Regions from separate parts of the Paenibacillus sp. Marseille-Q7038 genome, predicted to be linked through region 3. Evidence: riboswitches for the same ligand, from Rfam matches in the RefSeq annotation. Region 3 holds a riboswitch; each other region holds the start of a gene.
What was found. A riboswitch is a leader RNA that binds a small molecule or an ion and turns the genes downstream of it on or off. The one in region 3 is predicted to bind cyclic di-AMP.
Positions count from the first base shown of each region.

Region 1: another riboswitch for cyclic di-AMP. It lies ahead of ACWPWY_RS01000 (hypothetical protein); the one in region 3 lies ahead of ACWPWY_RS05685 (C40 family peptidase).
Region 2: another riboswitch for cyclic di-AMP. It lies ahead of ACWPWY_RS18980 (ubiquitin-like domain-containing protein); the one in region 3 lies ahead of ACWPWY_RS05685 (C40 family peptidase).

Region 1 covers NZ_CBCOOM010000001.1:197,756-207,889, reverse strand. Annotated here, with positions in the region: gene ACWPWY_RS01030 (thiol-disulfide oxidoreductase DCC family protein) at 1-311, opposite strand, end outside; gene ACWPWY_RS01025 (hypothetical protein) at 408-683, opposite strand; gene ACWPWY_RS01020 (organic hydroperoxide resistance protein) at 955-1,374, opposite strand; gene ACWPWY_RS01015 (serine hydrolase domain-containing protein) at 1,633-2,547, shown strand; gene ACWPWY_RS01010 (Nramp family divalent metal transporter) at 2,862-4,169, shown strand; gene ACWPWY_RS01005 (HAD family hydrolase) at 4,242-4,913, opposite strand; gene ACWPWY_RS01000 (hypothetical protein) at 5,114-5,527, opposite strand; cyclic di-AMP (ydaO/yuaA leader) riboswitch at 5,673-5,843, opposite strand; cyclic di-AMP (ydaO/yuaA leader) riboswitch at 5,936-6,154, opposite strand; gene ACWPWY_RS00995 (glutathione peroxidase) at 6,520-7,005, shown strand; tRNA gene ACWPWY_RS00990 (tRNA-Leu) at 7,062-7,144, opposite strand; gene ACWPWY_RS00985 (urease accessory protein UreF) at 7,476-8,195, shown strand; gene ACWPWY_RS00980 (hypothetical protein) at 8,428-9,051, shown strand; gene urtE (urea ABC transporter ATP-binding subunit UrtE) at 9,136-9,831, opposite strand; gene urtD (urea ABC transporter ATP-binding protein UrtD) at 9,809-10,134, opposite strand, start outside.
Region 2 covers NZ_CBCOOM010000002.1:370,011-380,144, reverse strand. Annotated here, with positions in the region: gene ACWPWY_RS18985 (TatD family hydrolase) at 1-370, shown strand, start outside; cyclic di-AMP (ydaO/yuaA leader) riboswitch at 560-775, shown strand; gene ACWPWY_RS18980 (ubiquitin-like domain-containing protein) at 1,047-2,255, shown strand; gene rnmV (ribonuclease M5) at 2,422-2,967, shown strand; gene rsmA (16S rRNA (adenine(1518)-N(6)/adenine(1519)-N(6))-dimethyltransferase RsmA) at 2,981-3,862, shown strand; gene yabG (sporulation peptidase YabG) at 3,964-4,872, shown strand; gene veg (biofilm formation stimulator Veg) at 5,125-5,403, shown strand; gene ACWPWY_RS18955 (small, acid-soluble spore protein, alpha/beta type) at 5,661-5,837, shown strand; gene ispE (4-(cytidine 5'-diphospho)-2-C-methyl-D-erythritol kinase) at 6,013-6,867, shown strand; gene purR (pur operon repressor) at 6,983-7,816, shown strand; gene spoVG (septation regulator SpoVG) at 7,988-8,272, shown strand; gene glmU (bifunctional UDP-N-acetylglucosamine diphosphorylase/glucosamine-1-phosphate N-acetyltransferase GlmU) at 8,505-9,902, shown strand; gene ACWPWY_RS18930 (ribose-phosphate diphosphokinase) at 9,991-10,134, shown strand, end outside.
Region 3 covers NZ_CBCOOM010000001.1:1,174,311-1,184,444, forward strand. Annotated here, with positions in the region: gene ACWPWY_RS05675 (glucose-1-phosphate adenylyltransferase) at 1-617, shown strand, start outside; gene glgD (glucose-1-phosphate adenylyltransferase subunit GlgD) at 643-1,743, shown strand; gene ACWPWY_RS05685 (C40 family peptidase) at 1,835-2,296, opposite strand; cyclic di-AMP (ydaO/yuaA leader) riboswitch at 2,301-2,441, opposite strand; gene ACWPWY_RS05690 (hypothetical protein) at 2,731-4,446, opposite strand; gene ACWPWY_RS05695 (DUF7507 domain-containing protein) at 4,443-10,134, opposite strand, start outside.

The DNA of each region.
Region 1 (10,134 bases), 980 kb from region 3:
ATCAAGAATACGGAAGCAAGCTTATAAGGGAAGCCCAGCTTTTTTGCAATATGCAGTGCGGCCGTAGAACGCGTGTAATAGTCTCCTTTTTCAATAAGTACAAACGTATCCATCGAATGAAGAGATAATTCACCATGCTCAAGCAGTTTCTGGCCGATCTCCGATTGAAGTGAAGCAAAGTGAAAGTCCCCCTTGCCATCTCGCTGAATAATCCATTTTGTGAGTCCTTGACACAAATGACAAACCCCGTCAATCAACACAATATTAAGATTCATATATGGTTTCATATCACACTGAGATTCACTCTTCATGATTTCACCCCTTAGATCAACTTAACCACTCTAGACTATAAGTATATAGAAAAAAAGCGCCGTGATCTCACGGACGCTCATCATAACACGCTATACCTACTTGATAGCTTGTTCGATCAATTGGTCATTCATGATTTGCTCATGAATATCACCCGCAAATTTTTCCATACATTTACAGATGAAATCCTTACGACAAATCGGGCATGGAGTCTTCTGAAGACGGCTGATGCTAGTCATGTGCCATTCCGGTTTGTTGGAATAAAATACACGACAAAGCGTTCCATCATGAAGCTTCATTGTAAATTCATAAAGTCCCGATTCTTCATTGCGGCTAGCAGTTGTTAAGTCAACAATCTGGGGTCTATAAGACATGTAATCACCTGTGATTTCAAATTTATTCATGCCACGTACATATTAGTACTTAGTCATATTAAAGAATTTTAACCCTGATGTCAAATCAATATACCCCTGTATAGAAACATATTTGAATAGATCGTAAAGTCATCTACAAAAGAGGAGACCTTGGCGAACCCACCAAGGTCTCTTTTATATCTCGTGAAAGATCGTCTAATGAAACACGACTTTTCCGCAAGATCCTATTTTATATACCTGAATTAATTTCATAACTCTGAAATTGATTCACTTAAATGACGTTAAGTTCAACTGGGATGTTACCGCGTGTAGCTTTGGAATAAGGACAGAAATCATGTGCTTTCTTAGCCAAATCTTCTGCCTTCGCACGGTCAACACCTGGGATCTTCACATCAAGACGAACGGCAAGTTGGAACCCGTCATCTTTCGGATCCTTCCCGATCATTACATTACTTGTGATTTCTACATCACTTAATTTCACGCCTTCTTTACGAGCGATATTGCTCAGTGCGCTTTCGTAACATGCACCATAACCTGCTGCAAATAGTTGCTCTGGGTTAGTGGCATTTCCACCTGCACCGCCCAATTCTTTTGGAGTAGATAAGTCGTGGCGAAGTACACCATCTGATGTTTCAAAAGATCCATCTCTTCCTCCGCGTACGGTTGCGCTTGCTGTATACAATGCTTCCATCTTAATCGCTCCTTATCCTAGTAAATTTAGTATATTAACATCTTGTTCCTAGCTTGTTACGTTAGGATGTGATGTTCCTGCATATCTATTTTTAAACTTCTCACAGGAATTAAAACAAATTCGTTTAAGATTGACTTATTTACACACCTGTAATACCATTCTTTGCACAACAAGAACCCTCTGTTTTGAAATGTTTTTTCGTATGGAATGAGTTACTGATACTCCCTTGACCTAAATAAACAGGAAAGGAAGTTTGTCATGACGATTGATTTAACCAGCTTTGTTCAACAAGTGACGAACAATGAGCTAAATGTCTGCTCTGTTCGAATTCTTCAAGAGGGAAAGCCTGCTGGGGTCTGGGATGTAACAAGGGATGAGCGCCGTCTGCAGCATTCGGTCAGTAAATCTTTTACCAGCATGGCGGTGGGTCTTGCATTAGAAGAAGGAAAATTGTCACTCGAAACAAAACTCAGTGATTTCTTTTCTTACTCTACAACTCATAAATCAGCCAACCCCATGATCCCTTCTCCTGGAGAAATCACACTATATGAACTGCTGACGATGTCAACAGGACATGATAACCCTCCATTATGGGCCCATGAGCGCAATACTCTCATAGAAAAAGACTGGGCCAAGCATTATCTCTCTATACCTCTGGACCGTGCACCGGGAGAACAATTTACATACAGCAGCGGTGATACTTTTATGATATCTGCTCTCGTGCAAGCGGCAGTGGGTGAAACGGTTCGAGATTATTTGGTTCCTCGGCTATTTACTCCACTTGGGATCTATGACGTGGAATGGGATAGCTCGCCGCTTGGCGTTACACTTGGCTGTACTGGACTTAACATCAGCAATGAAGAATTGACTCGGTTCGGTCAGCTGCTATTAAACAAAGGAGAATGGAATGGGGAACAATTAATCCCGGAGTCTTGGATCACTTATGCTACCCGCAAACATATAAATACCCCTGCTGAAGGAGACTGGGGGGTTGGATATGGCTGTCAGTTCTGGATGTGTACTCACGGAGCATACCGTGCAGATGGAGCTCATGGTCAGCTGCTTGTCGTCTTACCTGATAAAGAAGCGGTAATTGCGATTAATAGCGAAGAAAATAATATCCAAGGAATTATGGATGCTGTTTGGTCTGAATTGTATCCACAATTAGGATGAACATTCCCCCTAATACCCTATCTATAGAAGATACTTTAGCAAGCAAAGATAGCATTTCTATTCTTTGCTTGTTTTTTTGTGTATTCAAAATATTAATTTACGTTTATATGTAAAAATGAACATGTACCGCATTAAATAATTTATTTTACTGGTACACAAATGTTGCACTAGACAAATAAAATTGAAGTAGTACAATATATTTTGTAAGCACTAGATATTTTCTGAAAAATATTTAAATTTTCTGTAATTTTCATTTTCAATAGAAACAGGTGACATCTTATGAGTTTTTCTAAAAAACAAAAAAACCAAATTCAATGTACTCTCTATCTGGAGCAGAATCCGGAGATGGAAGTTATACGGGTTCTCTTACGGTGCCTACAGACGCATCCTGGTTACGTAAGCTACTTGCTTTTACCGGCCCCGGCTTCCTTGTCGCGGTTGGTTACATGGACCCAGGGAACTGGGCAACAGATATTGCAGGCGGATCCCAGTTTGGTTATCGCCTGCTGTTTGTCATCGTCCTATCTAATCTCATGGCCGTTGTACTCCAGACACTCTCAGGCAAACTTGGCCTTGTTACAGGTAAAGACCTTGCACAAGCATGCCGTGAACGTTTCAGCCCCGCAGTTGTTGCAGTACTCTGGGTTCTCGCAGAATTAGCCATTGCAGCTACGGATCTTGCAGAAGTCATCGGTTCAGCCATTGCACTCAATTTATTGTTTGGAATCCCTATTTTGTATGGGGTTATAATTACAGCCGTCGATGTTCTTCTAATTCTGCTACTGCAGAATAGAGGAGTTCGGACTTTAGAAAGTATCGTCATCGTCTTAATGGGAACCATCGCAGTTTGTTTTGGGATCGATTTGTTTATGGCGCATCCCAGCAGTTCCGGTATTATGCAAGGTCTCGTTCCCGATGCCGAGGTGCTGCGTAATCCTGAAATGCTCTATATAGCAATTGGTATCCTTGGAGCAACAGTTATGCCGCATAATCTATATCTCCATTCTTCTATCGTGAAGTCACGTAAGATTGAAAATACGGTCAAAGCCAAAAAAGAAGCAATCCATTATACGACGATCGATTCGACCATCGCACTGACGATTGCCATGTTTATTAATGGCGCGATCCTCGTGGTCTCGGCAGCTGCGTTTCACCAAGCAGGGATGTTTGATGTAGCAGATATAACGGATGCATATCATCTGCTTACCCCGCTTCTGGGAACGACGATGGCCAGTATTTTATTCGGGATTGCACTGCTAGCTTCAGGGCAAAACTCAACACTTACCGGCACACTGTCCGGTCAGATTGTAATGGAAGGTTTCCTTAATATCAGATTGCCCGCATGGCTAAGACGACTGGCGACCCGGCTTATTGCCATCATCCCTGCTGTCATTGTTACGGCGATTGCAGGTGAGAAAGGCACCACCGATCTGCTAATTCTGAGCCAAGTCATTTTATCGTTACAGCTTCCTTTTGCCGTCATTCCACTTGTCATGTTTACAAGCAGCAAAAAAATGATGGGCGAATTCGTCAATAAAAAATGGCTAAGCATCTTATCTTGGACCATTGCAGGCATTATTGTTATTTTAAATGTATGTCTGCTCGCATTAACCCTTTTCTAAGCATAAAAAATAGTCTGCACAGAGTTGTTCTACTGTGCAGACTATTTTTTTAAATTCTTTTTCAATTTAGAATTATAAAAGCAGTGATATTAATTCATCTAAACTGGATATGGTATAATCCGGCGTATCACTTGCGCTTGCAGAGGGTTGGTATCTTCCATACCCTTGTAAAATTCGGATTGTTTTCATCCCGAGTAATTTAGCAGGAACAATATCGTTATCAATACGATCACCAATCATTATTGCTTCCGAAGGAGCACAGCCTGCTTTTTGCAAAGCATATTCATACAGTCTTACGTCCGGTTTAGCTAGTCCTTGTTCTGCGGAGCAGGCGATAACATCAACATAGGAACTAAGGCCATATTGCTGAAGCCGTTCAGCTGTACCTGGACTCTGATTCGCAATAATGCCAATTTGGTAATGTTCTCCGAGCTGAGCTAGAATTTTTTTAGCTTCTGGATAAGGGACTTCAAGTTCTTTACGGAATTTCAACTTAGGCCGAATATAAGCCCGATCCTCTTCCTTCGCAATCAACCGAGAGATGGCATACTGCATAGGGGAATCAATAAATGTAGAGTAACTTTCGATAAACTTCCCCCTAACATCCTCAATCGTTATTGAATAACCTCGATCTGCAGCACGCTCTACAAACTGATTCATAATATGGTCCACGGGTATCCATTCATCGACAAGCGTGTCCCCTACATCAAAAAAAAGCCACTTCACGTCAGACCACATTCCCATCTACTGCCTCAACCTTTCAAGTTACAATGATCTTCCATATAAAAAAGACCCATGATGATCATGAGTCTCACACTATGTGCATCTTATTTGACCATTATAGCAATGCAAGATTTGTTCCGCAATCATAGCAGGGATGCCCACCCTACTACATCATAGATGCAAAATAACTTTTACATTTATCATTTCAATCGAAAAACATTCTAATTAACAGCAGCTCGCTCTTCGTTCAACAAGAACCCGACTTCACCCTTGATTGTGAAAACGATATGATTCGCTCCCATCCCCCGGTATACACCGCGAGGATGATTCTGTTGAGTAATGATCGTTATCGGTTTTTGAGTCCATGGTCTGCATATTTGTAGAAAGCGACAGGTTAAATTCATGCTGTTTTCAAACAAAAATATCCGCCCTACTGTTGCATTAGGCAACGCCCATTTATGAGCAAAAGCAGTATCCATTCGGATAATATGCTGCACTCCAAGTCGTCTAACCTGTTTTTCTTCCTGTGCGCTATTCGTGAGAACAGCAAAGGATAGCTTTTTGTACATTAATAACCGAATAAAATTTCGAGCTGCTTCATTAGGTGCAGTAACCAGAATGATTTCATTATTCATTGTGTAAGCCTCCCTATGATTGAAAAGACAACAAAAAAAGAACACCATTTACATCATGAAGGCATGCCGGCGCTCTCCCACCCGAATAGGAATATAAGGAATCACGAAAATTCCTGATTACCCTCTCGGGTGCTCACGGTTCTGCTGCCTCTCCCTATATACGCTTACGAGGTTAGCTGCCGGATTCGGACAAGAGAGAGTTGCCCTATTCCCGGTCTGACGACCCGGAAATTCACCCCTTGGAATAAACAATCTTTCGAATGTTCATTCCCGTTTGGTTCCCCCGTTTTTATAAAAGATCCACCGAAAAATAAATAGATGAATCTAAAAATTCAGCGTAGAAAACAATAAAAAACCACAGAGGGTTAGCGCCCCTGCGGTCGATAAACGATCACAAGATTCATCATTCCTCTCTCAAATTATTAGCTTACGAGGTTAGCTGTCGGATTCGGACGGTGAGAGCCGCCCTTCCTTATCCACCGAATGGCAAATGCCATTCCACTTCAAAAGATTCACCCCAACAAAGTTCCTGAATCAGTTCTCACACCGATTCAATCAGCCCTGCTATCATTGGTTCCCCCGTTTTTCGTTTGAATAAATCAGACGAAAATTCAGCAAGCATAGTAATGAGAATTTCTATTGTTTTATAAAATGTAACTCGTCTTTCTTTGCGCTCAAGATTTACGATATGAATCATACACCCGAAGCGAAATGGTGTAAAGGTACTCAAAAGTTCACTTCAGCCAATATTAAGCCATAATCCCCTTAATTCACTCAAAACACGAAACAATAAAGCTTCCATTTCCTCTAATCTCTTCGTATCTCTGTATTTCACACACTTTCATTAAACCTAGAGAAGACAAGATATAAACTTCCTGCGTATTGTTTAACTTCCTATATTAATTGTTTAAAATTTAATTGTAGAAAATATTGTAAAACCCTTATCCATTCTCTTATAATGAGAAGAAAAAGACGAGGCGGTGGGTCAATCTATGTCCATATATGATTTCAATGTCAGCACCCTGAAAGGTCAAGAGCTTAACATGTCAGCTTACAAAGGTAAAGCTATGCTTATCGTTAATACCGCCAGCAAATGTGGACTATCACCACAATTCAAAGGACTGCAAGAACTCTATGACAAATTCAATCAACAGTCTTTTGAAGTGCTCGGTTTTCCAAGTAATCAATTCGCTCATCAAGAGCCAGGGACAAGCGATGACATCGCTGAATTTTGTCAGATGAATTACAGTGTCAGTTTCCCTATGTTCGAGAAAGTAAATGTGAACGGCGAGGAAGCTCATCCCCTCTTCAAATATTTAACTAGCAAGGCACCTGGTATTTTAGGATCGAAAGCGATTAAATGGAACTTCACTAAATTTCTTGTGGATCAAGAAGGTCACATTGTAAAAAGATACAGTCCACAGACGACCCCGGACAAGATTGAAGCTGATATCGCGAAGCTCTTATCACTTAAGTGATAAGAGCACAAAAAAGAGACCTTGAAGTCATGACTTCAAGGTCTCTTTTTGTTTTATGCGGTCGAGAGGACTCGAACCTCCACGGGTATACACCCACTACCCCCTCAAGGTAGCGTGTCTGCCATTCCACCACGACCGCGCAACTTGTTTATCAGCAATATTTTCGTGCCAACAAAATATATTATACACATAAACCTATGTGTTGTAAAGATGAAAATAAAAAATATTTTTTTACATGATAAAAACAAAAAACAGGCACTCAAAAATACCCACTTTACGTTAAATTGATGTTAATTTACATAACACATTATTGAAAAATAACAGATTTTTGTTGACTTTACCGGTTTTTGTATGTCAAAATAGGTATCAAATACAACGGAATCTTAATAATATCACACAAATATAACACCGTAATCAATCTCTACTCTGATCAATTTCCATTATCACGATAATTCAGGGAGGCGAACCGAATGAACCGAGGAAATAAGCTGCTCGACTACGTAAAACTGCTTGATTCCTCACTTCAAGTAGGAGGGTTTTCTCACTCCTTCGGACTTAAGTCAAAGATTGAGAAAGGAGTGATCCGTACTTCGCAGGATCTGGAGACGTTTATGCGTCTCGAACTTTACCCTAATCTCATCCGAATCGAAGGTCTCGCCATCAAGGGAACATACACCGCCTCTGCTAAGCAAGATTACTGGAGAATAGCACTTATCGATAAGATGCTTCATGTTCAGCACTTCCCTGCCGATAAACGGAATTCATCAAGAGCAACAGGAAAACGACTTATCAAGTTATCCAAAGCACTGCATCCATGGATGGACTTCTCTCCACTTGAGAAAGCCGCCGAACAGTATGGCGCTGTCATTTCCTTACCTGTCGTACATGCTTGGATTAATCACCAGCTTGGTGTCCCCCTATTAAACGCCGTATCCGGTTATCTCCACGCTGCCAAGAATGCGTGCTTCCTCCACGCTACTCAACTTCTCTCTACGGAACCAAACGAACTTGAACAACTACGCAAGACATTAGGAGATCATTTGGATCAGGAATGGAACAAAATAGATCTGTCTGATGCCTCTGTATTTCATCGCTCTCGATTCACCATACAACCCCTTATTCCTAACTTTCCTTTCAATGAAGGAGTAACAAAGGCATCCAGAGTTCCATCGAAACTCACCTCGTATTAAGAAACCCCTCTCCGTACTCATCCCCAAAACACGCCGACTATCCATTCCGGCGTGTTTTTCCTCATGTATCGTCGATATTGTCGGAAAAGAAAGACGTATGTAAGTTATTCATCATTGTTAGATGACGTAATAACGTATATAATATAATCATACTTTTCTGGAAAAACAAAGAAGAAAACTCCTTCTTTATTCTTTTTTCAAGAACGAAATATTTAATAGGGAGAGACTGCCATTGTCTGAAGCAAACCCGCTTACACTCGAAGATTCCTACAATCAATTTCGTTCTGCGACGGTAATAATTAATGAAGAAGGACATATTTCTTCATACAATCAAACATGGCTCACCAAAATTTCTGAGCTTCTCCCCTATCCTGCAGAGAGCTATCTAAAGATGGATTATTACAAGGTCCTTAGCGAAATCCCAGGAACCTGCATACATAATATACAGCTCATTATTCTTAATCTACAAAAAGTATTGGAGCGACATACAACCGGCTATACCTGCGAATTAAGCACCCTTACAGATCAAGGGTATTCATGGTTTTGGTTAGAAGCTGCCCTATACAAAACTTCTCTTCAGCCCGATTTCATCGGTCTCCTCATTTCGTATTATGACATCACCCCTTTCAAAACCATGGAAACCCATCTCAGCCATGCTTCTTCTCAGATCAAAACCCTTCGGGGTATGCTGCCCATCTGCGCTGTATGCAAACGAATTCGAGATGATGAGGATGAATGGAATCCCGTTGAGCGTTTTGTGGAAAAAAATACACACGCCGAATTTACACACGATATATGTCCTGATTGTATAAGAAGAGTGTATCCTCAGTATTCTCAATTTCTAGATGAATCCTAAACAAGCAGCTCTGCTTTGTTCACCCGAACAAGGCAGAGCTGCTTAGAGAAGCACGATATTCATCACAACATTAAAACTCCTTCATTAAACCGTAAGATAATGTTCGAAGCTGGCAAGATCGAGTTCTTCCGGTTTCCCATGCATCGCTATAGCACCTTTATCCATTACATAGATATAATCCGCCACGCTTCGAACGAATTCTTCACTTTGTTCCACAAGTAAAATTGCTGTATCTCCCTGATTCTTAATCTGAATAATAACATCGCGAATGTCGTCTACAATGGACGGCTGAATCCCTTCTGTCGGTTCATCCAGCAGCAATAATCGCGGCCTTGGAGCAAGCGCTCTGGCGAAGGCAAGCTGCTGTTGTTGACCACCGCTTAGATCGCCGCCCTGTCTATTCATCATCGTCTGCAGCACAGGAAACATTTCGAGTACATCTGCTGGAATCGTTTTTGTTCCTCTAGGAGCCGTTTCAAGTCCAAGCAGTAGGTTTTCTCTGACGCTCATCTGCGGAAAAACATCCCTTCCTTGGGGAACATAGCCGATTCCGCCCCTAGCACGTTTGGCTGAATCCCACTTCGTTACTTCTTTTCCATCCCAATGAATACTGCCTTTTCGCACCTTCAGAATACCCATTAGGGTTCGTAGCAGTGTCGATTTTCCCACTCCGTTGCGACCCATTAAACATACAACCTGACCTGGCTTTATATCGAGATGCACCTGACGAAGCACCATACTTTCCCCGTATCCGGATTCAATCCCCTTCAGTAACAGCATCCTTTTCCCTCCTTTTGCCCAAATACACTTCGGCAACTACTGGATTCTGCTGAACCTCCTGCATTGTTCCTTCAGTGAGCAGTGTTCCTTCATGCATGACGGTGACCTTCTGCGCATACTGTCTAACAAATTCCATATCATGTTCCACCACAACTACAGATCGCTCTTTTGCAATCTCCGTTAACAGAATCCCCGTCTTATTCGTTTCTTCATCTGTCATACCTGCAACAGGTTCATCAAGCAGCAGCACTTCAGGCTTTTGAAGCAAAAGCATTCCAATTTCAAGCCACTGCTTTTCCCCAT
Region 2 (10,134 bases), on a different contig from region 3:
TCATGAGGATATAGTTAAAATCCTGCGTGAAGAAAAAGCACATGAAGTCGGCGGAATCATGCACTCTTTTTCAGGAAGCTGGGAAACGGCACAAATGTGTCTTGATATGGGATTCCATCTTTCGTTCGGAGGCCCTATTACTTTTAAGAATGCGAAACAGCCGAAAGAGGTACTTGCCAAGGTACCTATGGATCGATTATTGATTGAGACGGACTCTCCATACCTTACACCACATCCGTATCGCGGAAAGCGAAATGAAACGGCACATGTAGCGCTCGTGGCAGAAGCTGCAGCAGCATTAAAGGGGGTATCTGTAGAGGAAATCGGGCAGATTACGACCCGAAATGCACTGGAACTATTTGGAATATAGTTCATATATGGAGCAAAATAGATGAAATAGTGAGTAAACAAGAGCGATTCACCTTTTTGGAAGGTTTTTCACGTGTTTATTACAAACTTTTAACCATTTATTTAGAAAAACGTAGTTGAATACGGCTTTACAACATGCATATAAACAGGATATCATCGTTTCAGTGAAATGTTGAAAAATTCACTTCGTGTGTTATTCTCGCTGAATTCTTCGAAAACCGAAGAACGGGGGAACCAATAAGGTGGTCTTACAAGCATATCGCTATACACTTTAGACCATCATATTTGATTCATTTTGAGTCTTGGGGTGAAGGAAAAGGCACTAGCCATGAGCTAATGACCTGATCCAGGGCGACTCTTGCGTCCCAATCCGACAGCTAACTCCGTAAGCGTATAAAGAGGTAAACTCGCGTATGATGTTTCCGGTTATTCTTGTGAACTTACCCGGAAGCCATGAGAGAGCTCCTCAAAAACTCTCTACTGGCTTTTTTGTTTTAGAAGAATAAAAGTTACAACCTCGTCATACTGTTGGTTAACAGGAGGAAACATCATGCCGCGAAGAGTGGCACATGGTGCAGAAACAGAGTGATCTGATTCTGTATACAAATGTAATAGTCGCGTCAAAATACTATCATGCATTACTCTTGACGGCGGGGCTACGAAGGAGGACGGAGTAAGTGGGAAATTTCCAACCAGAGGAGACCCATGAGTCACCATCATCCAGCAAGTCTTACGCGTTGCGATGGAAGCATGAGAATCTGCGTCAAATGATACTAGTCGCAATCTTCTCAATCGCACTGTTAGTTATGGTCTCTCTTATTGTTTACAGTCAGGGAGGTAAAGAAATTTCACTAGTCGTGGATGGCAAGGTCCAAACGCTGGAAACTCGTGAGGGTATGCTTAATGAAATGCTGGATGAGCATGCAATCACAGTAAGCCCCCATGATGAGATTTCGATGCCGCTGAATGGAGCAATCAAAGATGGAGATCAAGTTACCATTAAACGAGCTGTTGCAGTGAACGTAACAGCGGATGGAAAAACGGAACAAATTTATACGACAAAGGATACAGTCCAAGAAGCGCTTGCAAATGAGGGCGTGAAGGTATCAGAAGATGATAAAGTATATCCTTCTGTGGACACCGCGGTGAAAGCAGATCTTAATATTAAAATTGTCCGGGTAGCAAAACAAACGGCAAAACAAGAAGTTGCGATTCCTTATAAAGTAATCAAAACTGCTGACCCTAGCTTGTACAAAGGGGATAACCGCGTAATACAAAATGGGCAAGAAGGTGTGATGGTTCAAACCATCGAGAAAGTGTTCCAGGACGGCGAGTTGGTATCCAAGAAAATGACGGATAAGACAGTTGCGAAGAACCGAGTCGATAAAGTCATTGCTGTCGGATCCAAGAAAAAGCCAGAGCCTAAACCTGAACCTGAACCTGAACCCGAGACACTTGTGGCGGCAGCAAGTACACCTAATACAAGTAACAAATCTTTATCGGATAAAGTGAAGAAGGTATCTTCCTCTTCTTCAACCAGTGATACAATAACGAAAGACGGTGTGTCTTTCAAAGCAAAAAAAGTACTTAATAATGTGTCTATGACAGCCTATTCTTCGGAAGAAGAAGGTATAGGAACGAAAACAGCGTCCGGTACTCGTGTACAGGAAGGACGTACAATTGCTGTAGATCCAAATGTGATTCCACTTGGATGGTGGGTATACATTGAAGGCGTCGGCTTCCGCCGTGCTGAAGATACGGGCGGAGCTATTAAAGGAAATAAAATAGACGTGTATTATGACAGTCTGGATCAAGCCTTGACTTTTGGCCGTAAAAAGGGAAAAACCGTGTATGTTATCGGTCCTGTGAAGCCGGAACTGAACTAAAATATAATTTACAATGCATCGCTAATGCTATAGTATTAACAACATGATTCGGTGATGCTATATAAGGTAAACGAAAGTTTAGACCACAGGTCTATCGTTTGCCTCTTACATGCAGAAGAGGAAATTTTCCTCTTCTCTTTTTGTTTAGAAAGGAAGTCAAGCGGTCATGATTAAAGAAATTATTGTTGTTGAAGGCAGAGATGATACAGTTGCCATTAAACGTGCTGTAGATGCGGATACCATTGAAACTGGGGGCTCTGCTATTAATGCTCAAATTTTGAGAAAAATCGAACTTGCCCAGCAGAGAAGGGGCGTAATTGTATTTACAGATCCTGATCATGCAGGAGAACGTATTCGTAAAATAATAGCGAATAAAGTTCCCGGGGTAAGTCATGCTTTTATAAAAGAAAAAGATGCGACTCGTAAAGGTGATATTGGTGTTGAGAATGCTTCACCGGAAGCGATTCGTGAGGCATTATCACGAGCTCATACGGCGTATGAGACAGCTAAGCCGCTTATTGACTGGCAGGACTTGATCGAAGCAGGACTTATTGTGCACCCAAATGCCGCTTCTCGGCGTATGGAGCTTGGTAATATCTTAGGAATTGGTTATTGTAATGGAAAACAGCTATATAAAAGATTGACAATGTTTCAGATTAGTCGTGAAGAGTTTGTAAATGCACTTGAGCAAATTGAACAAAAAGGATTGTGAGAACGTGAAGGGTATGGATGAAATTGCAACACCAAGGCGGACAAAAGAGATTATTGCAAGACACGGATTTTCTTTCAAGAAAAGCTTGGGACAAAACTTTCTTATTGATCAGAACATCCTCCACAAAATTGTAGATGCTGCAAATCTGGATGAAAACAAAGGTGCGTTGGAGATTGGACCAGGTATTGGGGCACTGACTGAAAAACTGGCTCAGGCAGCTAAGAAGGTAACTGCAGTAGAGATTGACCAACGCCTGATCCCGATTTTGCGAGAAGTACTTGAACCTTATCCTAATATATATTTACATCATGGCGATGTTCTTAAAACAGATTTACCTGCATTATTTAAAGAAAATTTTAGTGATGTCGATAAAGTCAGCGTCGTGGCTAACCTTCCTTATTATGTGACAACTCCTATTCTGATGAAGCTGCTCGAAGAGAAGCTGCCGATCGACAACATTGTGGTCATGATTCAGAAAGAGGTAGCAGAGAGAATGGCTGCATCTCCAGGCACAAAAGAGTACGGCACCCTTAGTATTGCTGTGCAATATTACAGTGATCCAAAGCTAGTATGCATCGTACCGCATACGGTCTTTATACCTCAGCCTAATGTAGAGTCTGCCGTTATTCGATTGAAGGTAAGGGAAAAGCCGCCTGTTGAGGTGGTAAGCGAAAAACACTTCTTCGAAGTGGTCCATGCTTCTTTTGCTCAACGACGGAAGACGATAGCAAACAACTTAAAAAGCCGTTTCTTTACCAAAGAAAACAAAGATGAATTAGAACCGCTTCTGCTTAAGGCAGGTATTGAACCGACTAGACGCGGGGAAACACTCAGTATCGAGGAGTACGCTCGTTTGAGTGCTGTTTTACTGGAAGCAGGCATAGGTACGGAGTAAACTAATATTACAGTCCAAGGATCTAAGAATTCATATTTTTTATCACCTACGAACCAAAGCAGGGGGACGCCCATACCATAGGGTTAGAGGTGATAATGTTGATGAATTTAGGAGACTTGGTCATTCGGAAGTCGTACGGTGGTGACGTTACTTTCCGAGTAGAGGCTCTCCAGGAGGATAAAGCGGTGATTAAAGGAACCGAATTCAGGCTTCTTGCCGATTCCCCCCTGGATGATTTGGTGAAAGTGCCATACGAACCAGAAACAAAAAAAACAAGATTGGCTCATATTAAAGCCAATGAGTCGTATTCGCTGCTTCAGCAGCATCGCAAAGAACAGGCACAACGAAATCAGGCAGGACTTATTGATGATTGGAACCATACAGCAGCAAAGACAGAAACCCCTTCTTATTTTGAAATGCCTGGTAAGGTGTTGCATTTGGATGGGGATCCTAATTACTTAAAGAAAAGCATGGCGTTATACGAAAGGTTACGTGTACCTGCTGAAGGTCACTTCGTGCATGAAGGGTCTATGGCAGATACCCTTTACCGATTACTGCCGCGTTCCCGTCCAGACATTGTTGTTATTACAGGGCATGATGGAGTTTTGAAGAGTAGACAGCCGTATGATCTTTACAACATCAATCATTATAAAAACTCAGCTAATTTCATTGCTGCCATACAAGTTGCAAGACAATATGAGTGGCATCTTGATGCACTCACTATTGTGGCGGGGGCATGTCAGTCTCATTTTGAGGCGCTGATCCGTGCGGGTGCTAATTTTGCGAGTTCACCTAGCCGGGTACTTATTCATGCACTTGATCCGGTATACGTGGCGGCTAAAGCTGCTTTTACTTCTGTCAAAGATACAATGAATATGAATGACATCGTCCATCATACAATTACGGGTAGTGAAGGAATAGGCGGGCTTGAATCCAAAGGGAGTTACCGAATCGGCCTGCCTCCATTACAAGATTTAACGACTTTAAAGGTTACGCCGGCTGCAATCTAAAAATCGGCGAATATATTTTTAAAACTTTCTTGAGAACAGATTCCTTTAATGGATTCTGTTTTTTTATTTCACATAACAACATACTAATGAACTAGGTTTGGATACTTCATAAAAATGATTTAAAAAAATATAGAATCCGCCAAAAAATTCGTTGACAACTTATTTTTGATACTGATATAATGATTTATTTGATTTGACAATAAATAAGAAACGTTGTATAATGGACAAGAGGAAAGAGGTGGTCGTTACACGATGGCTAAAAATACGCTATTGGATATTAAACGAAGTCTCGACGCTCACGTTGGTCAGAAGATCTTGCTTCGTGCGAACGGCGGACGCCGTAAGACAATTGAGCGGACCGGTGTACTCGAAGAAACGTACCCTTCTGTTTTTATTGTCAAGCTAGATCAAGAACAACAAACGTTTAAACGAGTGTCTTACAGTTACGCCGATATATTAACTGAATCTGTACAAGTTTCAATTTTTGATCCTGAGCAGGTTGCAAGTGAAATATCGTATACCGAAGTGTAAGCATGATTTTTGTAAGGTGGTCTTATCCTGGTTGCAGGGTGAGGCCATTTTTTTGTATATGGGTTGCTTTTAGGAGTTTGTCTCATTTTTTATAGCTAAATCGTTTAATTTGTTTGGCGGTATACATACCCTGACTCTTCGTTTAAACCTTATCCAATACCAAAACATAGCGATAAGTCTTGATGCATATTGTTTCTTTTCTAAAGAGATACTAATGGTGCAGGAAATTATCAGTCCCCTTATAAGGAGGAACCACCATGAGTCGCAGAAGACGCAGTGTAATGTCAGAGGAACTTAAGAATGAGCTTGCAAAAGACTTAGGCTTTTATGATACCGTTCAGCAGGAAGGCTGGGGAGGCATCAAGGCTAAGGATGCAGGCAATATGGTAAAGCGGGCAATTCAGCTCGCTGAACAGGCTGCGAGAAAGTCCTAGAAGGAACATAGCATTAGACTCCCTGAATGTAGGGGGTCTTTTCTCTCTATTTTTAACCCTATTGTTTACTAAGCAGGTATAAGTTGGTCTATGATCGGCAGAATGACTTGACAGCGTCATTTTGATATAATATGTTAAGTTGTCTTGAGGGAAAAGCTAAGGGTGGGTGAACGCCTTGAAAATTTACGAAAAAGCTCCTGCAAAAATTAATTTGATGCTGGATGTATTACATAAAAGAAACGATGGGTATCATGAAGTTGAGATGATCATGACAATGGTCGATCTTGCTGACCGAATCGAGATGGCAGAAATGCCTCGCGACACCATCATGATTTCCAGCCAGGCGGGATATATTCCCCTTGATGAGAAGAATTTAGCCTTTCAGGCTGCCAGGCTAGTAAAAGAGCGATATAACGTCAAGAAAGGCGTCTATATTCATTTAGATAAAAAAATCCCGGTCGCTGCAGGACTAGCAGGGGGAAGCAGTGATGCTGCTGCAACCCTGCGAGGACTAAATAAACTTTGGGGTCTCGGTATTTCTAATGAAGAACTTAGACTTCTAGGTGCAGAGCTTGGGTCTGATGTCCCTTTCTGTATAACAGGAGGTACGGCCCTTGCAACAGGAAGAGGAGAGAAGCTCTCGATGATGCCAAATCCTCCTCAATGCTGGGTAATCCTTGCGAAACCGCCCATCAATGTATCAACGGCTGAGGTCTATGGTCGTGTACGAAGTGATCGTATTACACATCATCCTTCGGCCAAAAGAATGGAAGAGGCAATTCGCAATCAGTCCTTTGCAGGGGTTTGCCAGGAACTTGGTAATGTTTTAGAAGATGTTACCCTAAAACTTCATCCTGAAGTAGGTCAATTGAAGGAGGCCATGCTGCGTCTTGGCGCCGATGGTGTATTGATGTCAGGGAGCGGACCTACTGTATTTGGACTGGTCTCCAAAGAATCAAAAGTACCAAGAATTTACAATGGACTGCGTGGTTTCTGCAAAGAAGTTTATGCGGTGAGATTACTAACTTAGAATAATTTTTCCAAATATAGTGCTATTTTGATTTGTCGCATTGTACATATACGTACAAAATGATATATTTATTAGCAAATATTCGGATTTGGAAGTAGATCGTGAGGAATCGTCTGTGAAGAAATTAAAACGTAGTGCACGTTTGGTTGAAATGACACAATACTTGCTCTCTAGACCACATACCTTAATCCCGCTTACTACTTTTGCAGAACGATATGGAGCTGCGAAGTCATCCATAAGCGAAGATTTAGCTATTATTAAGGAAGTATTTGAAGAAGAAGGCATGGGGGATTTGCAGACTCTTGCAGGTGCTGCCGGCGGTGTGAAATTTATGCCGAAAATGTCTCAAGAACGGGCTTTCACTTTTATTAAGCAATTGTGCGGAAAGTTAGAACAGCCTGATCGGATTTTACCGGGCGGATATTTATATATGTCTGATTTGCTGGGACAACCCTCTATTGTTAACGAGATTGGGAAGATTTTAGCTACTGCTTTCTCGGGACGCGAAATCGATGCAGTCATGACAGTAGAAACAAAGGGAATTCCTTTGGCTTATGCGGTAGGCTCCCAGTTGAATCTTCCAGTTGTTCTTGTTAGACGAGATCATCAGGTGACTGAGGGCTCAGCTGTAAGCATTAACTATGTATCCGGTTCTCATAAAAGCCTTCATACGATGTCACTCTCAAGAAGAGCACTGCCTGAAAAATCTCGTGTGCTTATTGTAGATGACTTTATGAAAGCAGGGGGAACTGTCCAGGGGATGATTGATCTCCTAGGGGAGTTTAATGCGGAAGTCGCAGGTGTAGGTGTATTGGTTGAATCGGGAACAGTGGATTCGGAGGAGCGTCTGCTCCATGACTATATTTCCTTAGCGACATTAACTGCTGTTGATGCGAAAACGAAGCAGATCACAGTGAAGCCTGGAAATTATTTTGATTCTCTTTTATAGTGTGCTGATTTTTGGTGAGTTTACACTATTTTTGTCGAAAATGTACTAAATCGGGTCAATAACAAAAAAATTCCTAAAATTAGGACATTTTGTAGCAGTAAAAAGAAGGAAATCTTGCATGTTGTGTGGAATTATACACCAAGTTCCGATGGAAAAAGGTGGTGAACACACATGCAGATCACAGATGTCAGACTCCGCCGCGTTAATTCTGAGGGGAGAATGAAGGCAATAGCTTCCATTACTATTGATAATGAATTTGTCGTTCATGACATTCGAGTTATTGACGGCAACAATGGAATGTTCGTTGCTATGCCAAGTAAGCGGACTCCAGATGGAGAATTCCGTGACATCGCCCATCCGATTTCTTCAGGGACTCGTGAGAAGATTCAGGCTGCTGTATTGGCCGAATACGAACGCGCTGCAACTGAAGAAGAGGTTATTGAAGAAGGCGCATAATAACATTATTGGGGTTCGAAAGAAAAGAGAGTCATTCTATGGCTCTCTTTTCTTTTTTTCAATAATGAAGTATATTCTTTAATGAGTAAGATTGAGCGTAGTTACATCCCTTCCTGAAGTTAAGGATTAGGGTATAATTGTTTGCGCCCAATTCACTGTTGAATAGTCCTGAGATCCTTTTTTGGAATTAGAGTGGATAACATTACAATTACAGCGTAGGAGGTCGGGATTGTTGAAAAGAATGGCTATTATTCTTGCCGCAGGGCAAGGAAAACGTATGAAGTCGAAGTTATATAAAGTACTCCATCCAGTATGTGGAAAACCAATGGTTGGTCATGTTTTGGATACAGTAGGACAAGCAGGAGTAACACGTAACATTGTTGTTGTAGGTCATGGTGCTGAAGCTGTAAAATCATATCTTGGTTCAGCAGCTGATTATGTACTGCAGGAACAACAGCTCGGTACAGGGCATGCGGTTAAGATGGCTAAGGATATGCTTGGCAAAGAAGAGGGAACCACAATTGTAATCTGTGGAGATACTCCTTTGGTAACAAAAGAAACACTTGAAGGCTTGATGGAGCTTCATGAGTCCCGTGGGGCTGCGGCAACGGTGTTAACAGCACATATGGACAATCCAGCTGGATATGGTCGTGTGATTCGCAGCAGCGAAGGATCTGTAACTAAAATTGTAGAACAAAAAGATTGCAATCCAGAAGAAGATGCTGTACAAGAAATTAATACAGGCACGTATTGTTTCGATAATGCTAAGCTGTTTGCAGCTTTGGATAAAGTAACAAATAAAAATGCACAACAAGAATATTACCTTACTGATGTTATTGGTATTTTCCGTGAAGCAGGAGAAACCATTGAAGCATACATGACATATGATGCTGCAGAATCCATTGGTGTAAATGATCGTGTAGCTCTATCTGAGGCAGAAGGCTTTATGAGACAGCGTCTCGTGCGTAAGCATATGCTGAACGGAGTAACCATTATCGATCCTTCATCTACGTATATTGGCGCTGATGTTACGATTGGTTCTGATACTGTGCTTTATCCAGGTACCATGCTTAAAGGCAATACGATAATTGGTGAGAGTTCCGTAATTGGGCCAAATACCGATATTGAAGACAGTACAATCGGCGATAACGTCACCGTTAAACATTCTGTACTTAGTAAAGCAGAAGTGGGGAACGGTTCTTCCGTGGGTCCATTCGCTTATTTACGCCCAGGATCTAAACTTGGTGAAGATGTTAAGATTGGTGACTTTGTAGAGATCAAAAATGCTACTATTGATAATGGCTCAAAAGTATCACATTTGAGTTACATTGGAGATGCTGCCGTCGGCAAAAATGTAAATATCGGCTGCGGAGCAATAACTGTGAACTACGATGGTTATAATAAGTCTGTTACAGAAATTGAAGACGATGCTTTTGTAGGAAGTAATGTGAATTTAATTGCACCTGTTAAAGTAGGCAAAGGCGCTTATGTCGTTGCAGGGTCAACGATTACGCACTCTGTATCAGATAATGATCTTGCTATTGCGAGAGTTCGTCAAGAAAACAAGCCGGGATACGCTGATAAAATTCGTGCCCGTGCCAAAGCTAAGAAAAATAACAAAAATTCATAATGAAATGCTGTTCTATACGAATAGCGCCGACTTTTATGAGCAGAACTAAAATCGATTCCAATGAACCAGCACGGAGGTTTTTTATTTTATGACTTATTTTGATTCCAAACTAAAAATATTTACTTGTAACTCAAACCCGAAACTTGCACATCAGATTGCCGACTACATCGGTATTCCAATGGGTGAGTCTCATACAACAAGTTTTAGCGATGGTGAGATTCAAGTAAAACTG
Region 3 (10,134 bases):
AGAAGCCCGAACATCCGAAGAGTACGCTAGCATCCATGGGAGTATACATGTTCAGATGGTCTGTCCTTAGACAACATCTTCTTGAAAGTGAACAAGATCCGGATTCCACCTATGACTTCGGTCATGATATTATTCCACTGCTTCTAAAGAATGAGAAGAAGCTGTACGCTTATCCATTCAGCGGTTACTGGAAAGATGTAGGGACGATTAAGAGCTTATGGGAAGCGAATATGGATCTGTTAAGCGACGACCCTCCGCTGAATTTAAATGATCCGCAGTGGCGTATCTATTCACGTAATCCGAATGAACCGGCGGGCTATATTGGCACAAAAGGGAAGGTACGTAACAGCATCGTGAATGAAGGCTGCATTGTCGAAGGGGAAGTCAGCAAATCGGTATTATTTTATGGGGTAGAGATCGGGGAAGGAAGTGTGATTACGGACTCAGTAATTATGCCTAAAGTGAAAATAGGGAAGAATGTTAGGCTTCACAAGGCGATTGTAAGCGAAGGAACGATTATCGAAGATTACTCCGTTGTTGGGGGTAATGGAGATCAAGAAGATGAAATATTACTGATTGACGAAACATATCGACAACATACTTATGGACTTAGCTAAATATGAATGAGGACGGTGACCGAGTATGCAACAACTCATGGGTGTAGTAAACCTGGATCAAGAGCTCGATTTAATGAATGAATTAACGTATTTTCGTTGCGGTGCTGCCGTTCCTTTTGCAGGTCGGTATCGTTTAATCGATTTTGTATTGTCAAATTTAATGCATTCTAACATTCATCATACCGCGCTATTTGTACGCCGGAAGTATCGGTCGCTACTTGATCATTTGGGGCAGGGAGCTCCATGGGATCTAGATCGCAAACACGGGGGACTCTTTATACTTCCGCCCGACTGGAATGATCCTACGGACCGTTCCAAAGGCGATTTACAGCATTTTCATAATAATCGTGATTATTTTCTTCGAGCAAAAGGCACCCATATTATTCATACGGGCAGTCAGCATATTTACTCTATGGATTATCGTGAAATGTATCAGTTTCATATCTCTCAGCAAGCCGATGTCACTCTTCTTTATAAAAAAGTAGATGAGATCCTTCCTGAACATGAATCCTGCGTACGGGTCGATGTGGACGGTGTGAAAGTTACCGGAATTCATCAAGAAGGAGACCATCCTAATATATATCTTGGTGCCTTTATTATGGAAAAACAATTGTTTTTGAAATTAGTGGATCATTGTATTGCCCATGGTCAAGATTACTTCTTCCGTGACGGTATCCAAGATAATTTGCATAACTTAAACGTTGCTGCTTTTGCTTTTGATGGCTATCATACCGTAATTAACTCGATTGAAAGCTACTATCGCAATAGTATGGATTTACTCAATCAAGAACAATATCAACGTTTGTTTAAACAAAATGAGATTCATACCAAAATCAAATACGAACCGCCGACTAGGTTTCTGGATAATGCGGAAGTAAGCAACTCTTTAATAGCTAATGGCTGTATTATTGGAGGACAGGTCGAGAACAGTATTATTTTTAGAGGAGTTAAAGTTCATAAAGGGGCACAAATTCGGAATTCGATCATCATGCAAAAGTGTGTAATTGAGGAGAATGCAGTGCTTGAGAATGTAATTCTTGATAAAGATGTACATTTAACGGCAGATCGCACACTGATCGGTGACGCTAAGCAGCCTTATGTCATTGCCAAAAGCAGCCAAATTTAAAATTACTAAAAAGGTCGGAGGAGTAATCCTCTGACCTTTTTTATATTGAATTTCTGAAGTTTCATAATCGTGATGGCAGTTTATATGTATACTATAAGCCGGCCTTTTTCGCAGCTGATGAACTAAGTACACGCTTAGCACCATAATATTTTGAGCTCCAATAACCCTTATTAATGGGTGTAATGGCAATACCTTTAGAGGAGGTAGCGGAGACAAAATTGTTATTACTTAGGTATATGCCAACATGCGAGATACCTTTACCGCTTGTATTAAAGAATACAAGATCGCCTTTGGTAAGAGCGGATTTTTTCACTGATGTGCCTTTTTTATATTGTTGCTTCGAACTATGGGGTAAAGATACACCTAGTTTTTTATATACATAACGAGTAAACCCAGAGCAATCAAACCCTGAGAGTGTGGTACCGCCGTATTTATAAGGAACACCAACTGTTTTATTTACTGTGGTAGAAAGTACAGAAGCGGAAGCTTGCCCGAGTCCTGCTGTGAATAGTAATGATAGTCCTAATGCTGCTGCTGCGAGTTTCTTTTTCAAAATGTAATACTCCTTCCAATGCCTGCGAGGTTAGCTAAGGATTCGGTTGAAGGTACCCTATGATCACTCTGTTTCGAGATCAATTCACCCATGGTAGGCGGGTCCCCCGCTTCTTAGGTGCGTAAGAATTCGGCGGTTATCGTGATTGCACCTTGTATATTCATGATAATGATAACAATTAGTTACAAAAATAATTACGAAAATGTTACTTTCTCTACAACGAATTTTAACATTGGCAGAATGAATTATCAACCTGATTTTGCTAATTTCGTTATCATTTTTTCGGATTTATCACGCTTTTGTGAACAATGGTGTTGGTTAACCCTTATTAGCAGAATTATTGGAGATGTTTTAATACCGACTAATTTACTTAGCAACACGATAAAAGAGGCCCGGAAGCATTAAAATAATGCTCTCGGGCCTTTCATTTCTCCTTATTCATCGTGCTCAGTAAAGACAATTTCATAGACATTAGATACCACTTTAAAGGAGTGTATCCGATTATTAAAGTCATAAGTGCAAAGTGCCTGGATCGTGTCGGAAAACACATATTCATCCCGTCCCCGCGAGGGTCTAAAGAGCGGAAGCACTTGCATATGCAGTGTGTAGATAATCTTAATTACTTCACTAGGCTGAATATCTGTAATTTGTACTGTCTGTTGCTCCATCTCAGAATCTGTTAGCTCACGTTTACGATCAGACGACTGAATAATGCCATTTAGGATCGTAGACACACCCGGAGCAGGTAAGGTGAGAAACAAATCTGCTTTCGTATTTCCTAAATTCTGAACGGTTAGCTCAAAAAGAATGTCGTCGCCTGGTTCCACGAACTTCGGTGAGGTGCGGACATGAAGTATTATGCGCGGAGCATAGAAAAAAACAGGAGTAAGAGCTAGTGTTGTCAGTCGAACGGATCTCCCATCATTAATTCGAAATGTGTAAGTCAGCAGTGAGCGGTTCATCCATTCTTCAGCAGGGACAATGGAATTAGGGATCACAGAAACTGACGATTCAAATGTAATGTATATGCTGGCGTGTGGAATTAAGGTGCCTAAAGGAAGTCCGGTATCTAAAGAAACCTCAGGGCGAAGAATGCCGTTTATTTTTACTGTACCTGGAACCAGGTTGAGCTCTGAGGCTTGAAGTAAGTCATAGACTGCTTGGACAGGAACTTCTCCTTTATTTTGGATAAGCACTTCATATATAACGGTATCTTCATAGGTTACTTGATTAGGAGTTATGTTTACGGAAATTGATAACAACGGTTCCACATAGGAGATAGATACCGGGTTTGAACGAATTGTAATTTCTTCTCCCTGATTGATATAAAGTAACATTGCAACACTCGTAAGAGGAGTTGAAGTTGTCTTTTTCCCTATTTTCACCTGATACGATATTTGTGTCGTTGAGTTTGCGGCAACGAAAGGTAATGTAATACCTGCAGATGGATCAAGTTCAGGGGCGAGGAGACCATCAATGACTACACTGCCTGGAAGAAAACGCATCTCACCTACCAATGATGTGCTAACTACTGCATTTCTGATGTCATCTTTGCCTGTATTTGTGATTTGGATAAGAAAAGTGAGGGTATCTCCCTCAAAAGTCTGATTCGTATTGGCATAATAGTAGATTGATAATTGAGAGGGAGATAGGTATAAGGTGACTGGATTAGAGATGAGCTCTTTGGTAATGAGACGACCATCCATCGCTTGGAATGTATAGCTAGCTGTGGCCACATTGATCAGCGTTAAAGAATCAGGAATGCTGCTTACAATGATCTGGAACTGAATCGCAACTTTCTTATTGATCGGCAAGATCCCGATTTGCAGACCCTCTCGGGGATTCGCCCCTGGTATAGGTACGCCATCTTTCAAGAGGCTGTTAGGAATAAAGGAAGTACCCTCCGGTAGCGTATCGGTTAGCGTAACCTCTGCAGGGGCATTCCCTGTATTCTCTATTTCAATCTGATACGTAACGATGCTGTCGAGCGTCACTTGTTCCACTGAAGCACTTTTTTTTAGTGTGAGAATGGCACCTGTTAACGGAATAGATACCATGTTGGAATAAGATACACCTTCAAAGCGGCCGGAAGCAAAACGGACAGAAGATTGATTGTTTAATACATAATTCCTTCTATCCTGCGAATTCATATCGTAACGACCTGTACTTGGAATGTAATTGTTGAGAAAGCTCCTTCTTGAATGGTCCCAACCGTAACACCTGTATTTGGATTGGCATTAGGTCTAGCGTTTCCATCCACAATTACACTTCCAGAAATAAACTCAGTACCAGCAGGCACGGGGTCTACCATGACGACATTTTCAACTTCTACGATTCCATTATTGGTAATAACTACGGTATATGTGATGGTATCGCCAACAACAGCATCTCCTGTAGATGTCGTTTTTATAACCGTTACATTTGGTGATGAGACAGGGATCACGAGCGGGTTAGAACTAAAAGTGCCGCCGAGCAATCGTCCATCTGGGGGTGCGTAAGAAAACGTTCCAAATGCTTGATTGATCAGTTGTTGTAATTCTGGAAGAGTGTCAACGACAATCTGTAAAGTTACGGTAATATTGATATTCGATCCAGGAGCTACATTTCCGAGAGGAATACCTGTTTCCGGATTCACCCCAGGCTGAGGGACTCCATTGATGAGTACACTATTCGGAACCAAAACGGCTCCATCAGGTAAGTCATCCGTTAAAGTGACAATTCCCGGTAAATTACCTGTGTTCGTGAGATTTAAGAAATAGGTTACGGTATCGCCTACCGTCACGTTTGAGGTGCTGGCTGTTTTTAGTAATTGAAAAATAGGCTGGTAGATCGGGATGCTCACTGTGTTGGAATAGGAAGCTCCAGTAAAAGCACCGGAGGTAAAACTAACGGAAGTACGGTTTTGGATTGTGTAAGGAGCACTAGGCAGCGTATTTACGGTCACGTCGAAAGTTACGGTCACTGCACTGCCGGGTGCAATCGTACCTAGGTTAATTCCGCCCGCCGGATTTGCGTCTACTCGAGGACTGCCGCCAACAGTAACACTTCCGGGTACAAAACTACTTTCGATCGCTAACACATCAGACAATACAGCATTATTTACATTCGCAATCCCGTTATTCGTAACAAGGACGCTATATGTGTAGGTGTCACCAACGACTGCGGTTGCTACAGAGGCTGATTTCACGAGTGTAATATTTGGTGAGGAAACAGGTATTTGCAATAAATTACTGACAAAAGAACCATTCAGTGTTCTACCATCAGGCAAGGTATAAGTGAAGGTTGAAGCCGCTTGATTGCTTAATTGTTGACTGACCGGCAATGTATTAATGACCACAGAGAACATAACGGTGGCTGTAGATGACACAACACCGACGGACATACCTGCTGCCGGATTTGCTCCTGGAACCGGAGCACCATTCAGAATAACACTGTTCGGAATAAGTGCTGTACCTTCTGGTATGAGATCGGTTAGAACGACGTTACCGCCATAATTACCTATATTCGTATACGTGATCGAATACACTACGATATCTCCGACCGTAGCATTGATCGTGTTAGCTGTTTTGACAGCTGAGAGAATAGGGCTATATACAGGTGTGTTTACGGTATTCGAAAATGTGCTGCCTGAGAATGTACCGGAAGTAAAGGTCACGATTGCACGATTTTCGATTTGCGACAAAGAGGTAGTAGGAATCGAGTTGATACGGTATTGAAAAGTAATGTTGACCGTAGATCCTGGAGTTATACTCCCGATCGTCACCCCAGTAGAAGGGTTCGCAGTAGGACGCTGGATTCCGTCTACATACACACTTCCGCTAACAAACGAAGTCGATGCAGGAAGTGCATCGGTAACAATCACATTATTTACAGTATCGATACCATTGTTCCCGACGGTTACCGTATACGTATTGACATCCCCCACAGTAAGGGAAGTGAATGAAGATAATTTAATAGCTGTCACATTAGGAGCCGAAACGGTAACTACGGAGATATTAGAAGAAACATTTCCGCCGAGTGTTCTGCCCGAAGGCAATGTGTAGGAGTAATTGACAAAAGATTGATTACTCAAGAATTGTGGACTCGGAAGCGTATCTATGACGACAGAAAAGGTAACTGTACTCGAGGTCCCTGGGGTAATAGTGCCTGATACAATGCCTAGGGAAGGATCGGAACCAGGTGATGGAAGTCCGTTGATTAATACACTGTTTGGAACAAATGAGGTACCCGCAGGAATCGTATCTGTTAGATTGATTGTTGCACTATAGTTACCTGTATTACTGACCGTAATATTGTAAGTGAGTGTATCACCAACGGTGGCATTGATTTTGCTTGCAGATTTAACAGCCGTAAGAGCCGGGTTATATACGGGAATGATCGGTGCATTAGAGAAGGTAGTACCTGCAAACACTCCTGATGTAAAACTCACGGATGCTGAACTATTAATTTCAGGTGGAGTTGGTACGGAATCAACCCTGACATTATAAGTAACGGTAGCAGAAGCTGCGGCTGCTATTCCTCCCAATCCAATTCCATCTACCGGACTTGCTATTGGATTCGGGCCGCCATTAATCGTGACACTACCCGGAATGAAGGTTGTTCCCGTTACTGGATCTGATAAAAGTACATTTTGTACATCATCGATTCCAAGATTCGTAACCGTTACTGTAAAGGTAATAATATCTCCTACGGAAACATCAGCAAGTGAGCTTGTTTTGGTAACGAGTACATTTGGTGATGATACAGGGAAACTAACTGTGTTGGATAAGGCGGTTCCTGTTAATGTCCGATTATCAGGAGTGGTAAACGTAAAGGTAGATGAAGCTTGATTCGTAATGAGCTGTGGTGAGGGAAGCGATGTAATTGTAACGGAAAAAGAAAGACTGGAAGTTGCACCAGCTGCAATTACCCCAGCACTAACTCCATCAATGATGGATACGCCAGGTATGGAAATTCCATTAACAAGAACACTGTTTGGAGCAAAGGTAGTTCCTGCAGGGATGGTATCTGACACGATAAGTGCAGCGGGTAGATTCCCTGAGTTTGTAGCCGTTATTGTATATACCACAGTATCGCCTACGGTAGCATTGTTCGTATCTGCTGTTTTTGTGAGTGAAATTTGCGGTTGAGTCACAGGGATCTGCGTTTGATTCGATGTTGATGTGCCTGAAAAAACACCTGATGTAAAACTAACCGTTGATTGGTTATTAATTTGTGAAGGTACAGCCATGGTTACATTCACCTCAAATGTAACGACAGCACTTGCCCCGGGGGCTAGACTGCCGATTGGAATGCCGGATAGAGGAGATCGATCTGGAGCAAGGACTCCGCCGATCACCACACTCCCGGGTACAAAAGAAACGTTTTGCGGTAATCCATCGCTGACAATGACATTGGTGATCGTAGAGGGTCCATTGTTAGTAATCGTTGTAGTGTAGGTAACTCTATCACCTACTACAGTCAGAGCGGTAGAAGCGGATGTGACCACAGAGACATTTGGAGCCGATACTTGAATTACAACACTGTTAGATGTAGCACTTCCAGACAGCACACGGCCTGAAGGAGTTTGATAAAAGTACAAAGCAGTTGCCTGATTTAGGATCTTCTGTGATGGAGGCAGTGAATTTATCGTTACGAGGAAAGTAACGATGGTCATCCCACCTACAGGTACATCCGAAACCAAAAAACCACTCACAGGATTGGCGCCTGGAGCAGGCACACCTCCGATCACCACACTATTAGTCACAAAGCTGACTTCAGAAGGTAATACATCTGTTAATGTTAGTGAGGTAACCGTGTTGCCCGAATTGCTGATTTGTATCGTGTAAGTCAGTGTGTCTCCAGCTGTAGCGAGCGCTGTATTCGTACTTTTCACAAGGGAAATCGCAGCGCTATAAACAGGAATCGTCACTGTATTCGATGTGGAGGAACCACTGAATGATCCGCTTGTAAAAGCAGCAGAAGCTTGATTTGCAATCGCTCCGGAAGCAGGTAAAGAAGTTACTTTTAGCTGATAGGTTACCAAGGAAGAGGATTGAGCCGCAAGCGGACCAACCGCAATCCCGTTAGAGGGTACCGCTGTACTTACAGCAACTCCATTAATACGAACTGAACCGGTTACAAAGGAGGTTCCTTCGGGAGTGATATCCGATAAAATAATGGAGCTTACGGTTCCAGACCCGGTGTTACTTACTGTGATGCTGTAAGTGATGACATCATTTATCGCCGCTTCAGCAGTATTGGCTACTTTAACCAAGCTAATATTGAGGGCTGACACAGGAATAGATACCGTATTAGAAGAAAGAGAACCACTTTGTGTACGACCACTAGGTAATGTATAGGTGTAATTAATCGCTGCCGTATTCGTGATGGTTTGCGGCGTTGGCAGAGAAATGACCTGAAGCTGGAAAGTGACAGTGCTTGTAGTATTCACTCCAAGCATGCCGATGGAGAATCCATTTGCAGGATTTGCTCCAGGAATAGGAGCTCCATTGAGCGCTACACTCCCTGTAACAAAACTTGTTCCAGGGGGGATGTTGTCAGTAATCTGAACTTGAGCTCCTATGTTTCCTGTATTCGTAAGCCCAAGTGTAACTTCAAGTAGATTACCAATGGCAGTACTTGTAGTGTTAAAGCTTTTTAAGGCAGAAATAGTAGGAACGTATATGGGCGTTGAGACAGTACTAGAAACAACGTTTCCTGTAAAACTGCCCGAACTATAGGAGATACTCGATTGATTCGTGATCTGACTTGTCGAAGGGACTGAAGTTACAAGCGCTTGAAAAGATACCGTAGTTGTTCTACCGCTCTGTAAGCTGCCTATGGAAATACTACTTGCGGGATTTGCATTAGGTCGAACAACACCTTCTACCGTAAAACTTCCCGAAATAAAGTTTGTGCCTGCGGGGCTGGCATCTGTAAACACGATATTCTGTAGAGTGGCCAGACCATTATTCGAAATTACGGAAGTATATGTGATCGTTTCTCCTACGGATGTATCCGTTACATTTGCTGTTTTTGTAACGCTCACATTCGGTCTGGTCACAGGGATAGATAAGGTGTTAGATACGGCTGATCCGCTGATTGTTCTTCCATCAGGTGGCTGAAATGTATAAGAAATACTTCCTTGATTGACGAGACTGGGCGGTGCAGGGAGTGAGTTAACAACCACTTGGAAAGTAACATTGGTTGTGCTTTTAAGAGCTAGGGTTCCTATATTTACACTCGTAGTAGGATCCGCTCCGGAGATCACCGTTCCGTTCACTCGAAAGCTGCCAGGGACAAATGTGGTGCCCGCAGGAATGATATCGCGATAAGTTACAGCTGCTCCTATATTCCCAGTGTTAGCTATGGTTGCGGTATAGGTCACGGTATCTCCTACAGTGGCATTTGTTGTGTCTGCTGACTTGACTATCGTGAACAGCGGATCATAAACAGGTATAGATAGGTTATTGGAAGGAATGACACCTGTGATCGTACCTCCCCCAGCAACACTTTGGAAAGTGAAAGCCGTATTCGCTGAATTTGAGATCGTTTGATTCGCTGGAGTAGAGCTGACTGTGGCTCTGTATGTAATTGTTATTGAACTGCCAAAATTCAAGGTTCCAATCGGGACACCGCTAAGTATATCGAAGGTTGGTCTTGATGTTCCAGCAACAACTACACTTCCAGGTACAAAGGTAACGCCAGAAGGGAGGACATCCGTTAGTACGACACTCGCAGCATTGGCGGTTCCTGTATTCGATACAACAACAGTGTAGGTATAGGTGTCACCTAAGACTAAACCTGTTGCAGAAGCGCTTTTAACGACACTAATGGTAGGGGAATTGATATTGATC